Regions from separate parts of the Sporomusa intestinalis genome, predicted to be linked through region 2. Evidence: riboswitches for the same ligand, from Rfam matches in the RefSeq annotation. Region 2 holds a riboswitch; each other region holds the start of a gene.
What was found. A riboswitch is a leader RNA that binds a small molecule or an ion and turns the genes downstream of it on or off. The one in region 2 is predicted to bind cobalamin.

Region 1 (5,087 bases), 1.6 Mb from region 2:
TTTACATCCTTAGTCTGCTTCAATGCCCCCGGACCGTCCTGCGCGACAGCGACCTCGGCCTCGCCAAAGGTTTTCATATCATTGATAACATGTTCCGAGGCCTTGACCAGCGACAGACCGAGAGCGGCGCCGATGCCCTCGCCCAAATCGATATCCAGCTTAAGATAGGCCGGTACCCCGCTCAGCGCCAGTGCAGCCTGATGCGCAGGTTCCACCGCAAAATGCGAGCCGATCAGATACGCTTTGACGGCCGGTGCCAGCCTGGTGGCAAGCAGTGCCGCCGCACTTGTGGCCAGGCCGTCCAGGACGACGGCGGCCCGGTGAGCGGCAGCCCCCAGAATGACGCCAGTCAGACCGGCGATGGCCAGGCTGCCGGTTTTGCTGACAACGTCCAGGGGATCGGCGGCATCAGGCCGGTTCACGGCTAAAGCCTGCTGCACAATCTCGGCCAGCGGACTGCCGGCTACCGTCAGGGCCTTGCCGCTGTAACAGGCAACCACCGCGATGCCCGGCGCCGTGCCGCCCAGCCCCATCTCCCCCAGCCCCAGCACGCTGGCTCCCTGGGCGGTCTCTGCGCAGGCAACGGCGATGCCCGCCTCGATGGCCTGAATCGCCTGCTGCCGCGTCATGGCCGGCCCCAGCGTAATATCGCCGGTGCCGTAAGCAACTTTTTTATGGCACAGCTGCGGCCAGTGCGTCAGTTCGGCCGCAACCCCGATATCCACCACCACCGGCCGGGCCTGGACATGGCCGGCAAACGTCGGCAGCGGCGACCGGCCGCGGCAATAGTCGGCAATCCGGCCGGCCGTTGTCTGGCCGGCGGCAGCCATCGCCGCGGCCACCCCGTTGTCGGCGGCCATGACAATGATGCTTTTCCCCAGGTTCCGGGGCCGGGGGCTGCCGGTAATGCCCGCCAGCTGACGGGCTATATGCTCAAAAGAATACAAACTGTTAAGAGGCTTGGTCAGGTTATCCAGCCGTAGCTGACATTTCTCCATCGCCGCGGCATCAAGGGGTTTAATTTGGCTAATCGTCTTTTCCAGCATTCGACTGACCTCCCAGGTTATTCAGCATGTTAACGGTCGCTGTCAGCATATCCACCACGACCGAGGCCCCAATCGCCTCGCCCAGGCGGACCCCCATATCCAGGCAGGCCTCCAGATTAAGGTGCCCCAGGGCAATGATATGGGCCGGTTCCCCGGACAGATGAGAGGCGAACATAAATTCCTTGCTCAGGGGATGGAGCGCGTTGGCGATCAAGGCCGCGGCCGTCGTATTCAGGCCGTCAATTACAACCGGGCAGCGGTTGGCGGCACAGCCCAGGACAACACCGGCCAAAGCCCCGATTTCAAAGCCCCCGACCTTGGACAACACATCAATGCCGTCGCCGGCGTCAGGCTGGTTCAGGGCCAAAGCCCGGCGGACAATATCGATCTTAACCTGCAGGCGGCTGTCTGATATCCCGGTGCCCCGGCCTGTCACCTGCTCCGGCGACAGGCCGGTAAAGGCCCCGACAATCGTGGCGCTGGCGGTTGTGTTGCCAATGCCCATCTCCCCCAGGCTGAAGCAGTTATAGCCCTGCCGGACCCGGTCATTGACGATGTCGATGCCTGTTTCGATTGCCTGTACGGCCTGCTCCCGGGTCATGGCCGGCCCCTCGGTAAAATCCTGCGTCCCATAGGCTATTTTCCGGTGCCACAACCCCGGTACATGCGACATATCGCCGGCCACGCCCATATCGACGACAACCATGTCGGCGCCGCAAAAATTAGCAAAGGCATTGGCGCTGCCGCCCTTTGAGATCAGATAATTGGCCGTCATATGAATAGTGGTTTCCACCGGATACGCGCTGATGCCCTGCCTGGCCACCCCGTGATCGGCCGAGGCCACCACCATGCAGGCCCGGGGAATGTCAGGCTGCAGCCGGCCGGTTATCACCGCATACTGCCGTACCATTTGCTCGAGACGGCCCAGACTGCCTGCCGGCCGCAGCAGCCTGTCCAGTTTTGCCTGTACCTGCTGCCCAATCGCCGGTGCCGGTGCCGTAATGCGCAATAACGTTTCTTGTAGCAAACTCATAATAACCCCCCATTTTTAGTACCTCTTGCTCTTTAACCATTCAGCTGGGGAAAAACAAAGGGCTTTTTTGGGTAGTCCCAAAAAAGCCCTCTTTTCCATGAAGGTGGTGTAACGGTATTAAGGCAGGTCTCCTGGCTCCCGGTTCATCAACACTTACGCCTTCCCCTTGCGAGTGGCATAGGTAAGGTCTTCCCGGTACAGTGGCGGGCCCGCGCCTATATATGGAAGCATTGCCTTCCATACTCGGACTTCCCTATTCTCCCCCGTCAGGGGGCACCTCAACCGTGCAATATATATAATATTCACCGTCATTATAGCAGACGCGCCGGAAGGGCGTCAATGATTAAAACCCAAATCCGCTACAAAGTGACACCGTTTTTAAAAATCGTAAGCTCCCGGAAGCCCATTTTTTCCGCCTGGGTCTGCCGGCCTGAGGCCACGGCCAGCACATAGTCGACAAACACATCGGCCAGCGGTTCCAGCTCCATGCCGGCGAGCAGCTGGCCGGCATCAAAATCCATCCAGTGGCGTTTTTTATTAAACAACTCGCTGTTTGTCGCCACCTTGACCGTCGGCACAACAGTCCCCAGCGGCGTGCCGCGGCCGGTGGTAAACAGGATCAGCTGGCAGCCGGCAGCCGCCAGCACCGTTGTCGCCACCCCGTCATTGCCGGGACCGCTTAACAGGTTCAGCCCCCTGGTCTTCACCTGCTCCCCATAGGCAAGGACATCGGCGACCTTGCCGGTACCGCCTTTTTGCGTACAGCCCAGCGATTTATCCTCAAGGCTGGAGATGCCGCCTTTTTTATTGCCTGGCGACGGGTTCTCATAGATTGTTTGGTTATGGGCGGCAAAATATTCTTTAAAGCCGTTAACCAGCCGCACGGTCTTTTCGAAAACCTCCCGGTTCGCGGCCCTGTTCATTAGAATCGTCTCGGCCCCGAACATTTCCGGCACTTCGCTTAATACGGTCGTGCCGCCCATGGCGGTCAGACGGTCGGAAAAAGCGCCGACCAGCGGGTTCGCGGTAATGCCGGAGAAGCCGTCCGAGCCGCCGCATTTAAGACCGACGATCAGCTCCGAGGCCGGGCAGGCCTGCCGGGAAAACTGCCGGGCGTAGCCGATGAGTTCGCCGATAAGCCGCACCCCTTCGGCAATTTCATCCTCAACCGCCTGGGCCTCCAGGAATTTCACCCGCTCCGGGTTGTAGCTGCCCAGCACCTTTTTGAATTCCCCGATATGGTTGTTCTCGCAGCCCAGCCCCAGCACCAGCACGGCGCCGGCATTGGGATGGGCAACCAGGTCGGCCAGAATTCGCTGGGTGGCCAGCTGGTCCTCGCCCATTTGCGAACAGCCGTAGGGATGCTTAAACTCAAAGATGCCGTCGATATTTTCCCTACTGCCATATTCCCGGGCTGCCTGCCGGGCGATCAGCTCGGCATTTTTGTTGACACAGCCGACGGTCGGCACAATCCAGATCTCGTTGCGGCTGCCGACTTTGCCGTCCGGCCGGCGGTAGCCCTGAAACATTTTTGCTGCCACCGGCTGCAGTTCGGTAAACTCGGGCTTATATTCATATTCCAGGATCTCTCCCAGGCCGGTGGTCAGGTTATGGGTATGGACCCACTCCCCGGCCCTGATATCGGCCGCGGCCAGGCCGATGGGAAAACCATATTTAATAATTTTCTCGCCGGCGCCAATATTGACGAGCGCAAGCTTGTGGCCCCTGTCCACAGCCCCGGCCGCCTTAAGGCGCCGGCCGCCGGCCGTTAATTCCTCGCCGGCGGCAACCGGGGCCAGGGCAACAGCCACATTGTCATTTGCATGAATTTGTAACAACGGCATTGCTATTCCTCCAACCCGCTTCCGCTACTCGACCAATTTGGCCACAGTATCCTGGATACCATGCTCGCAGATATCGTAAAGATAGGCTGTAACCATCGGCGTGAGGCCCGGAACCGTATTAAGATCAGTACCCCAGATGCCGGTATTGCCCAAAATCGCCCGGGCGACTTTGGCGGTGCTGGGGGCACTGCCGTCATAGTCCCGCCAGGCCGCAGCACAAAACTGGAGCGTCGGCAGATCATCCCTCATGCTAAACTCGCCGGCGGCGCGCCGGGCTTTCATGACCGAACCTTCCATGCGGCCGTCTTTGTATACGGAAATCAGGGCCGCCAGCGCAAATACCAGCTTCTCGGGCAGGTCGTCCCGCTGCCGGCAGTAGGCCAGCAGTGACGGCAGATTCCTGGTTTTAAACTTGGCGGACGAATTAAGCAGAATACTCAGCAGGTAATGTGTAATAAACGGGTTCTCAAACCGTTCAATCACACTGCCGGCGAACTCGCTCAGCATTTCCCGGTCAAGCTCGATCGACGGGACAATCTCGTCCCAGATAACCTGGCGGATAAACCGGCCCAGCACCGGATGATCCATCATCTCTTTAACTGCTTCCAGCCCGTACAGATAAGCCACCGGCACCGACGCGGTGTGGGCACCGTTCAGAATGCGGACCTTGCGGGTGCGATACGGCGACATATCGTTTGTCCAGATTACATTCAGCCCTGCCTGGGTAAACGGCAGACGCTCAGCCAATGCCGCCGGCCCTTCAATCACCCATAAATGGAATAATTCCCCCGCTGTCAGCAGCCGGTCACGATATCCCAGATATTGCTCCAGTTCCCCTGCTTCCTCCTTGGGGTAACCGGTGACAACCCGGTCCACCAGCGTATTGACAAACGTATTATGCGCGGACACCCAGGCGGCGAAGGCCGCCGGCAGGCCCCATTCCCGGGCCAGGCGCAGCACAATGGCCTGCAGCTGCTCGCCGTTGCGCTCGATCAGCTCGCAGGGCAGAATGACCAGGCCTTTGGCCGCATCCCCCTGAAAATGCTGAAAGCGGCGATACAGGTAGGCTGTCAGTTTGCCGGGAAAGGAAACAGGCGGCAAATGCTCGGGACGGTCAGCCGGATCATAAATAATGCCGGCTTCGGTTGTATTGGAAACGACAAA
Region 2 (5,087 bases):
CCGGAGCGACCGGATGGCTTCCGGATTGGTCACCGGTTTTTCCAAAGGTTTTTCTGTCAGGTTGGCATATACATTGGTGCCAACAATAGCATCCCGCCGTTTAGACAGATTGGACGCCCGCTTTTGCGCGGTGGCTGCCGCCTGATCCTGGGGAAATCCAGCCTTCACGGCCTGCAGCATACCCCCAAAAGCTTCTGTTCTGCGGAACAGGTCCCAGGCTTTTTGCGCCAGTTCCCCGGTTAAGGCTTCTACATACCAGGACCCGCCGGCCGGATCAACAGGCTGTAATAAGGAGCATTCCTGCTGCAGCATAAGCTGGGTATTGCGGGCAATCCGGCGGGAAAATTCGTCGCTGGGCCTGATAACCTCATCAAATGGCCCGACATATAAACTGTCAAGCCCGCCAGCCACCCCGGCGAAAGCTTCGGTAGTTGTCCGCAGCATGTTAACATAAGGATCATATATTGTCTTGGTGAAGCGCGATGTCCGGCCGTGAATATTAGCCGCGCAATCTGCCTCTTTACCGCCAAAGGCCTGGGCAACCTGATTCCACAATACACGGGCCGCCCTGATTTTTGCCAGCTCCATAAACATATTGGCGCCAAGCGAAAAGGAAAACCGTAAATGCCGGGAGATTACAGAAAAATTCAGTCCGCGCTCCTGCAGTTTATTGACATACTCTACGGCTGTCGCTAAAACAAAAGCCAGTTCCTGTACGGCATTGCCGCCGGCATCATGGTACGGACTGGCATCAGCCAGTATGGTTTTGAGCTGTGGAGCCTGGCTGTCGGCCCAGAAGGTCACCGCCGCCATTTCGTCGTACAGCGCTTCCAGGTCAACGGACAAATACCCCTGTTGTACCAATACCCCTAAGGGATCAGCGGTAATGGCCCCTGTCAGCTCTTTCAGTTCAACCCCCTGGGCCTGGGCCGCACCGGCCACTAAGGCAATAACCGGCAACTGGCTGACACCGCACTGCATGATGACCGGCCATTGTTTAAGAGCAACCCCGTCCAGTGCCTGCAGCAAGTCGGCAAGGCTGGCCAGAGAAAAACCCTGATCGCCGATTTTGCCGGCAGCAGTGCAATCGGGGTCCTCGCCGGCGAGAGTGGCCTTATCCAGCTGTAAATAAATCGCCTGCAGCCCTCTGGTTAACTCATTTTTCAATACCGCATTTACTTCCCTGCCCAGAGGCTGGTCACAAATCTGGGCAATCAGCCAGGGGGCTGTCAGGTAGCCGCCGGCCCGGGTTCCCCGGACAAACGGCTGGCTGCCGGGAGGGCTGGGCAATTCGGAATCCGGCAGATTGTCCGGAGTATAAATGGGTTGTAAGGCAATGTCTTCATAAGTCTGCGTAACTAATCTGCTTTCAAACTTGGCGCCTTTAAGCGCCTTTTCTGCCTCTGTCCGCCACTGCTCAAATGTGGGTGCGGGAAATTCACCGAACAGTCTGCCGGCGGCAGCAGGCTCTGTTTTTATTTCTTTTTCTTTCATTTACAGATGTCCCCCTTGTGCTTATCCCTGACTTATAATCCTGATACGGAATCCGGTAAACGCATTGCGCAACTGGAGCATAAAATTACGCTCCAGCAGCGTTTTGTGCATGGCCTGATCTGTCAACAGCCACAATGTACCGTTGCAGGTACGCATATCTACCAGGCTTTCAATATATCTTGCAAAATCAGTGGGGACCATAGATTCTTGTAAGCATTCAAGGCCTGCCGACACAGCCTTGTCGTGGATTTTTATCCGCTTTGTCAAAGCAATAAACGGCTCGATGCTCAATGACGCGGAAATAGGGATGATAAGGTTTTCCTCCTGACTCGCGGCCGGTGACGCCACACTATGCATGATCATTTCAACCCCTCCTAGCTTGTATCTCCAGCAAATGGGTCGCCCTACCCCTGCTTTGCCATAGGAATTAGGGCAGCCTGACTCACTGGATAAGCCCGGCTTATTAAGTAAGCCTTGCTTTATATATTTGAGGGCTTGAACCTTCTCCCCGCAGCTCTCAGAACGGGAACCGCGTAGCTGAAGTCAGTCTCTGCCTCGGGATAGCAAAAAACCTCCCTGAGCATGTCAGCGAGGCTGGTTAAAAAAGCAATCAAAAACGCCCCCGGCTAAGGCCGTATGGCAATGATTCTTAATTAATCCCCTCCCCATCGCTCGTGGGTAAAACCGGTGATTGTCAGACAGGCAGTTCTCCTGGCTCCGGCTCATGGCTCGGCCAAACCTTCCCAGAACTAACGTCCCAGTGGCATATCTTGGCTTCACTCCCCGTTACAGTGGCGGGACCGCGCCGGCAATTTCACCGGTCTTCCCTATTAAGCCCCGCAGGGCACCTGTCTCAATCTTATTCACTTGACAATAATAAACCCCTCCAGCGACATGCGGGAGGGGTAGTTTATGAACAATGGCATAACAAATAAACTGCGCCATTAATCCCCTCCCCATCGCTCGTGGGTAAAACGGTGACTGTCAGACAAGCAGTTCTCCTGGCTCCGGCTCATGGCTCGGCCAAACCTTCCCAGGGCTAAACGCCCCAGTGGCATATTTTGGCTTCACTCCCCGTTACAGTGGCGGGACCGCGCCGGTATTACACCGGTCTTCCCTATTAAGCCCCGTAGGGCACCTGTCTCAAAGATGAGTATTAAGTTGTCAGGCTGTATTATCACCCGGAAACATACTAACACAATATTGCCGGTTAGTCAATTTTGTTTTTCCCTTAGCCGTACCTGCCTGGAAGGACCGGCCGGCAAAAAAAGAAAGGGTCGTAACGACCCCGTGCCAAGAGGGCACAACATCTATGAATCACAAGAAGGAGGAGTATATATTAGAAAACTCCCGGCTGCCATTTAGCCGCCGGGAGAGATTCTACAGGATACCAAATATAAACTCCTGGTTAATAACCAGGAGCAAACTTCAGTGAAAGCACTGTAATTCCCTCCCCATCGCCCGTGGGTAAAACCGGAAACCGTCAGCTAGGCAGTTCTCCTGGCTCTGGATCACAGCGTGCCAAACCTTCCCGGGCGTAACCTCCCAGTGGCATATCTTGGCTTCACTCCCCATTACAGTGGCGGGACCGCGCCGGCCTTACACCGGTCTTCCCTATTAAGCCCCGCAGGGCACCTAACTCCATTATGAAATTAAGAAAACGTGGTTTTTTTCACTAACTATTATGATCCTATCATGTTGCCTATGGACCTGTCAACAAAAATTTTCACCGGCTTATCCGGTCGGCCACAATCCTGACCACCAGTCCGGACCAGGCCCGGACGCTGGGCTCCAGCTCATCGGCGGCCGTCAGGGGCGATAATACCCCATATTTGCCGGCTGTCAGCCGCAATACATCATTGCCGGCCCGGGTCAGTTCCTCGCCGCTCAGCAGCTGCCACTGGAACTGATCCAGCAGGTGCACATACAGCGAGGTGCCGGTTACCAGGTCCGGGTCTTTGTCCACTTGGCCCAGGGCTGTTGCAAAACGCGGTTTGTCAATAAGCCCGTATTCCTGCTGATAGTGCTGATACAGCGTATCCTCCGTCACGCCGTAACGGTTTAGCCGCCGCAGCACACTGTGCTGTCTTGCCGGCGACAGTCCGGTCTGCCGCAGCAAGGCTTCTTTAACAGCCTGCTTTACTGTCCGGCCGATCAGTTCTCCCAGTTTGGAATGCTTGCCTGTATCTTCCAGATATAGTGAAGACCCCGGATTAGTGATCACAATAGTCTGATCGGTCCCCGAACCGGTAGCCAATCCGGTCGAATACCTGCTGCCGGCCATGAGTTCCTGTAAAGCAGCTGTCTTGGCCTCAGTGCAGGTCACCAGCGCCCTGGCCACTTTGCCTTGGGGAATATCAGCATCAATAACCAGCATAATGTTAATAGTCCCTGGCTTATGCAGGGTTGTCCTTTTCCCGGGATTAAAATAGTCAGCAGGATCTCCGGCCCGGCCGCCGTTGCCTTCCACCCCGCCGGTGACAATGGCTGTCACCGTCAGGCTCTGGTAGCTTTCGGTCTGAATGGCGACATTGGTCATAGAAGCAGCCGTCCCCATGCCGGTGACCTGACCGGGATTAAACCCCAGCGTTCCGGCTACACTCCCCAGATAATCAAGATAGGTCGCGGCGTCAACATTGGTCGCGGCTTTCATGTCATGATTAAACACCGCTTTCAGGTTGTTACTGTAGCCGCCATTAAGCAGGGAGGTACTCAGCACATCCCTGGGGTTATTAAAGGCAACTACAATACTGGTATCCTGCCGGTAAACGCGATCACCTGTTGACAGGGTATAGAGCTCCACCCGCTCACTGCCGAGGCAGGGAACAAAGCTATAACATAAAATAACAACAAGCAGTAGTCCCAGTCGCACATAACTTTTCATTGTCTTCCTCCCCTAATTAGCCGGTTGCCCGGCTTATTTCCTGTATCCATAATAAAACCACGTCTCTGTATCAGTAAGTTACTCCTACTAATTGCAGCGGGTCAGTTTCTTTACACAGCCACTGGCGCCGGCCAGCCAGGTCCGTACCGGATGACGCTGGCAAAACAGGAATACAATCGGGATAACAATCAGGGTAAACACGGTCGAGGACAGCAGGCCGCCAATCAGTACCCAGGCCATGCTGACCCGGGTTTCGGCCCCTTCATTGAGGGCCAGGGCGGTGGGCAGCATACCGACGATCATCGTCAGGGTGGTCATGAAAATCGGTTTTAACCGGGCCTTGCCAGCCTCAAGCAGGGCATCATAGGCACTCAGCCCCCGGTTCATCAGCGTCAGGGTATAATCAAGCAGCAAGGTGCCGTTTTTCGCCACCAGGCCGTCCATGACCAGAAATCCAATCAGCGAATACACATTAATGGTATTATGGGTAAGCAGCAGAAACAGCAGCGCCCCGATCAGCCCCAGCGGCAGTGACAGCATCCGGATAACCGGCGTGAAAGCCGATTCATACAACACAGCCAGCAGCATATACACAAGCAGTAGGGATAATAACAGCGCCTGCATAATCTCGCGATAGCTGCTGTCCATGTTGGTCGCCTGGCCGCCAAAGCGGTAGGTAACGCCGTCGGCCAGCGGCTCGTGTTTAAAC
Region 3 (5,087 bases), 1.8 Mb from region 2:
TATCGGACCGGAAACAGCAGTATTGTGGATACGGAATTCATATTATCCATGCTTTCTAATAACAAAACGAAGGCGATTGAGAAGTATCTGGAGTATATGGAAATAGAACTGCCGGAGATTCAGCAAGCTGAGGCTTTTGAGCATCTATATGCAAGGACGGAGACAACAGAAACATGCGTGGTGCCGGCCGCCCTGTCCGTCACTTTTGCTGAATTATTGACAACAGTAGCATCAGTCAGTGAGATCAATAAAGAGCGGATCATGCACGAAAGACATGACCGCCGCGTGGTAGCGGCAAGAAATATCCTCATCTACGTAGCCGTTCGGATGGCAGTAATGACAAAAACAGAGTTGACCAAGGTGCTCCCCTTAAGCATGAGCGGGATTATCAGAGGGTACAACAAAGTCGTTGACAACGATGACCTGAAACGCCTGGCAGAAAAAATTAGCAACGATTTGTGTGAAGTGTAAGGCCTGACCCCGCCCTGGGCTTAAGTAATAGACTTATGGGAATAACTAGGTTTAAGGTTTAATAGAAATCCTTAACCGAACCTATTAGAACCTATTATATAATGCGGGAGAGTAGGGCAAATGAATTTGGGTGTGGAGCAAATCATTATGATAATAGCAGCAGGGGTTACTTTATTACTGCTGCTTTTCGCTGTTGAATGGCAATATTTTTCGGACTGGATCGTCATTTTTTTGTTCAAATGTCTGCTTGATTTCGCCTGGGGGAGCCCGGTCGTTGAATTAAAGCTTGTGGAATATCCAATACGACTGTTGTCCCATTATTACGATACCAGCCTGTTATTTGAACTATGGGTGTTCCCGGTACTATGCATATTATACAATCAAGTCACCCGCGAGCGGGGATTCTGGCCGATTATTGGTTATGCCGTATTGTTCAGCGCAGGCATAACCGCCATAGAATATCCGCTCGAATTATATACCAACCTCATCAGGTATATAGACTGGAACTGGTTTACCACACTGTATACGTTAACGATTGCATTTTTATTGTCTAGATCCTTTATTGCCTTCTTCCGGTGGGGTTGCGGTTATTTCGGCCACAAGCATTGAGCGTGAGCCCATAACAGAAGCAGGCCGCAAGGTTGCAAGCAGCCAATACTAAACTTAACCGGGATACAAGCACAGCATCCGCCTGAGGTATTATGCTCCTAATACCTCAGGTATTTTTTTGCCGCATAGCCTTTGTTTAACGCTTACCTGCTGTCGAATAGAGGCGGACGGCTGGCAACAGCCGATGACAGGACCACAGTTTTGTCGCCTGAGGGGTACCTCATTCCCAGTCAAAATAGTAAGAAAAATCACTCGAATGAGGGATTTACTGGATTTTCAGCCTGCGCTATACTAAGGTAGGGTTCTCGTTATCACCCATTTCTTTACAATTTATTCTAGAAATTACCGTTATTTAGGTAAAATTATTTATTTTTTGCATCGATATGTCTGTCTGTATTCTACAAAAGTTCTCATGTATTGTTATCAGTGCAGGGCAACTATAATTTCAAAAAGGGGGACAAACAGGTCAATACTTTGCCGTAAGCAGCAGCGGCCGCGCAGGTTAACAACAGCATAATCCAGGGGAGAGGTGCCCTTAAGGGCTTAATAGGGAAGTTTGGTGCAAAGCCAACACGGTCCCGCCACTGTAACGGGGAGTAACCCACAAGACGCCACTGAGCAATTGTTTTGGGAAGGCGTGGGGAACAATGAACCGGAGTCAGGAGAACTGCCTGTCCAGCAATCACCATTTTTACCTGCGAGCGACAGGGAGGAGATTACGCGAAGCCCCAAAGCGACCCAGCGGCAACGTACCCACTCCCACAGGGAGTTTTTTTATTGCCGTAAGGAACCTCCTCGCTCGGCAGCCTAGCCGGTCGAAACCGGCCACGCCGCCACGGCTGCTGCCTTGCGGCGGAAAGTAAAGAACCTTTGTTAATGGAGAGATAATTATGAAAAACACGGAAAAGATTTTGGTCACAAAACATTTCCACCCTGGTCAAAAGCTGAGTCTGGCCTTAGCAGTGGCAATATCTCTGGGGCTGAGTGTTCAGCCGGCAGAAGCCGAGGAAATTCTAGTGGCCGATAATCCGGAGTTTACCCTGGCCGGGGTTACGGTTGAAGCCAAAAGGCCTGACTGGGAAAGCAAATTATCGCCGGGTTCAGTCACGGTTATCCGCCCTGATGACTATAAAGGCGAGCAGAAAACCCTGCCTGATTTACTGAAAACAGTCCCTGGCGTTCACGTTCGCGAGGTGAACGGCAAAGGACAATATACTACAGTCAGTATTCGCGGGTCAACCGCGGCTCAGGTCGGTGTTTTTATCGATGGTGTGCTTACCAATCTCGGCGGCGATGCGGCTGTGGATATTTCGACAATACCGGTCAGAAACGTGGAACGGATTGAGGTATACCGCGGCTATATTCCCAGCCGGTTTGGCGGTACTTACATGGGCGGTGTCATCAATATTGTTACTAAACGGCCTGCCAAAGCCAATGTGGCGGCCGAGGCGGGACGTGCCGCTTACGGCGGCGCCGCCTATTCCCTGCAGGTCGATGCGCCCTTGGGCAGCGGCAGCTTAATGGTGGGGTTGAACCGGGAGCAAAGCGACGGTAACTTTAAATATAAGAACTATGCGGCCCAACGCAATCTCCCCTATGCCGTTACAATGCGGGACGGCCTGCAGACGGACATCAATAATTTTAACACTGAGATGATTGACCAGGCAGGCCAGTGGTATCATGTCGGCCTAACCGAAGCCGAGAAGGAAAGCTTTAAAGAAAATACCGGGCAATGGCTGGACTTTGTCCGGGATGATACGGCTGGACAGGATAATTTCTACAGCCGGTCCTACCAGGGAAACTATGCGGTGGCGCCGGGGAAAAATGCGGTAAGCCTCTGGTCTGCTATCAAGGATATGGAAAAATGGCAGGAAAAGTTTTCTAATCCGGCTGATTTTAAAAAATTCTTTGAAAGCGCCGATACAGCCGCCAAAGATGCGGTCTATCATGATTATGCCCGGGCTGAAGCGGAATACGCGGTAAATAAAGCCGACCCGGATACGAATCCTGCGATGGCTAATAAGAGTAAAGAGTTAGCGGAATGGAAACAGAAAATACAACTGTTGAAAGATGATGAACGGCACCGCCGGTACAATGATTTCAAAAATACCGATGCGCTGATCAAGTGGCAGGATGACAACTGGATGATCAAAGGCAGCTGGAAAAAAATCGACCGGCACCTGCCGGATAGTTTGTGGGTCGAAGGTACCGGTACTGCGGTGCAGATTGGCAGTTATGTAGACGCCAAGGATGTCTACTATGCGGAAAGCCGGCGACAGGTGATTGATTCCCGGGAGTTATTAGTGCAGCGGCGGGATACGGCCGAGAAGCTGGAATGGGGCTGGATGCTCGACTACCTGCAGCAGGATAAGAAATACAATACGGAAAAGGCCTACGATTTGGACACCTCGCCCAACTGGAAAACGCCAATGCGGTTATGGAGCAACTATAATTCAGACAAATACAATGCGCAGGTGGACGGCAGCTATGAATTGACAGACCGGCAGCTGCTTGAGTTTCAGATAAATTTCTCCAGTGAAAAAATGAAGGTTCGCGGTTCCGGCATGGATGAATACTCCCAAGATGACACAGGCCAGGCAGTAGATGCCCTGTTGGCCAGATTCCGTAATTATTACAAACAGGAACTGCTGAATGCCCAAATCCAGGACACCTTTACCATCGACAAACAAGAGACGTTATGGCTGACGGCAAGCGGCCGCTACAATCAATCCCGGATTATAGGGCGCAGCACCCGTATGCAGAAAGAAGATGCGCATCAATGGTTCGGCAAAGAGGATGAGCAAACTGACGGCAAGGCTACCTGGCAACTGGCGGTGAAAAAGCAGTTTGCCGACAATTTTACCATGCGTATGACCGGCGGCACCTATTACCGGTTATTGAACCTGTATGAAATTGCCGGCGACGGGGCCGGCATCCTGCCGCCGCCGCGGGGGGCCAACGCGAGCGGAACCGCTTTCCCCCTGCCGGAAGAGGGCAAACAGTTTGATATCAGCGCCTTGTTTACCGGCACAATGCTCAAGGCCGATGCCAACCTGACAGCGACCTATTTTTGGCGGGATTCGGATAATATGCTGCAGCTGGCGCGCCGGGGACTGGATTACTGGTCCTACTTTAATGACAATCGCGGCAAAGCCCGCGGTGTGGAATTGCAGACCGGCCTGAACTGGGAAAAGCTTTCTTTCGACCTGCAGGCTACCTATACCAAAGTCCAGTTGCAAAGGCGCAACAGCACATTTGCCGATTACGGCGAAATCGGTCCCTGGCGTGACGTCTGGCCGCCTTATGCGCCGGAATGGGAAGGCTCAGCCCGTCTGACCTACCATCCCACCGGCCGGCTGGCCATATTCGGCGAAATCAAATATGTTGGTGAATATTTCACCGATTATGAGAAAGACAAGCGCGGCGGCCAAGCTTCCTATCTGTCCGGCAAACCGGTGGCTTCACTGACTACAGTGGCTGCCGGGATTAAATGGAAACCAAATACAACCCTGCAGGTAACCCTGGGCTGTAATGATATTTTTAATAAAGGTCCGAAAATGAAGATTTACAGTCCGCTGCTTGCTGCTGTTGATGGTTTTATTAATCCGGAATTTCCCATTCAGGGCAGGACTTATTATGCCACAGTACGTTATGAATTCTAATCGATAACAAGGATAAATTGAAAGGAGTGTCAAGCCAATGGTACGTCGTCATAAAAAACGCTATACCAAAAAAAATTTAGCGGCGGCAGTTGTATTAAGCTGCCTGCTCAGCACCAGCCAGGCCCTGGGGGCGGAGCTGGCCGCCGTAGTGCCATCAGACTTTCATAACAGCCAGGTTGGGACCTTAAGCGGTTCCAGAGTCACCGCTTATATTGATCCGGCTTCGGCCACAATGAAAATTGATGAGCTCAACCGGGACCCCTCCGTGTTCACCATCAATCACAATGGCAAAAGCCAGGTGCTGTTGCGTCAGTATACTTACAGCACAACCGATTTGAAGGCAAT

Region 1: it holds a riboswitch for cobalamin, as region 2 does, so the genes downstream of both, cobT (nicotinate-nucleotide--dimethylbenzimidazole phosphoribosyltransferase) here and ACZ481_RS04085 (hypothetical protein) in region 2, are expected to answer to the same signal.
Region 3: it holds a riboswitch for cobalamin, as region 2 does, so the genes downstream of both, ACZ481_RS12570 (TonB-dependent receptor) here and ACZ481_RS04085 (hypothetical protein) in region 2, are expected to answer to the same signal.

The regions. Positions count from the first base shown of each region.
Region 1 covers NZ_AP042390.1:4,812,986-4,818,072, forward strand. The annotation lists gene ACZ481_RS22350 (nicotinate-nucleotide--dimethylbenzimidazole phosphoribosyltransferase) at 1-1,046, opposite strand, end outside; gene cobT (nicotinate-nucleotide--dimethylbenzimidazole phosphoribosyltransferase) at 1,027-2,079, opposite strand; cobalamin riboswitch at 2,184-2,375, opposite strand; gene ACZ481_RS22360 (UxaA family hydrolase) at 2,439-3,923, opposite strand; gene ACZ481_RS22365 (tagaturonate reductase) at 3,948-5,087, opposite strand, start outside.
Region 2 covers NZ_AP042390.1:882,259-887,345, reverse strand. The annotation lists gene ACZ481_RS04090 (methylmalonyl-CoA mutase family protein) at 1-1,494, opposite strand, end outside; gene ACZ481_RS04085 (hypothetical protein) at 1,516-1,857, opposite strand; cobalamin riboswitch at 2,179-2,361, opposite strand; cobalamin riboswitch at 2,469-2,651, opposite strand; cobalamin riboswitch at 2,968-3,148, opposite strand; gene ACZ481_RS04080 (adenosylcobinamide amidohydrolase) at 3,221-4,378, opposite strand; gene ACZ481_RS04075 (efflux RND transporter permease subunit) at 4,466-5,087, opposite strand, start outside.
Region 3 covers NZ_AP042390.1:2,693,245-2,698,331, reverse strand. The annotation lists gene ACZ481_RS12580 (transposase) at 1-471, shown strand, start outside; gene ACZ481_RS12575 (CBO0543 family protein) at 592-1,080, shown strand; cobalamin riboswitch at 1,591-1,769, shown strand; gene ACZ481_RS12570 (TonB-dependent receptor) at 1,971-4,742, shown strand; gene ACZ481_RS12565 (hypothetical protein) at 4,780-5,087, shown strand, end outside.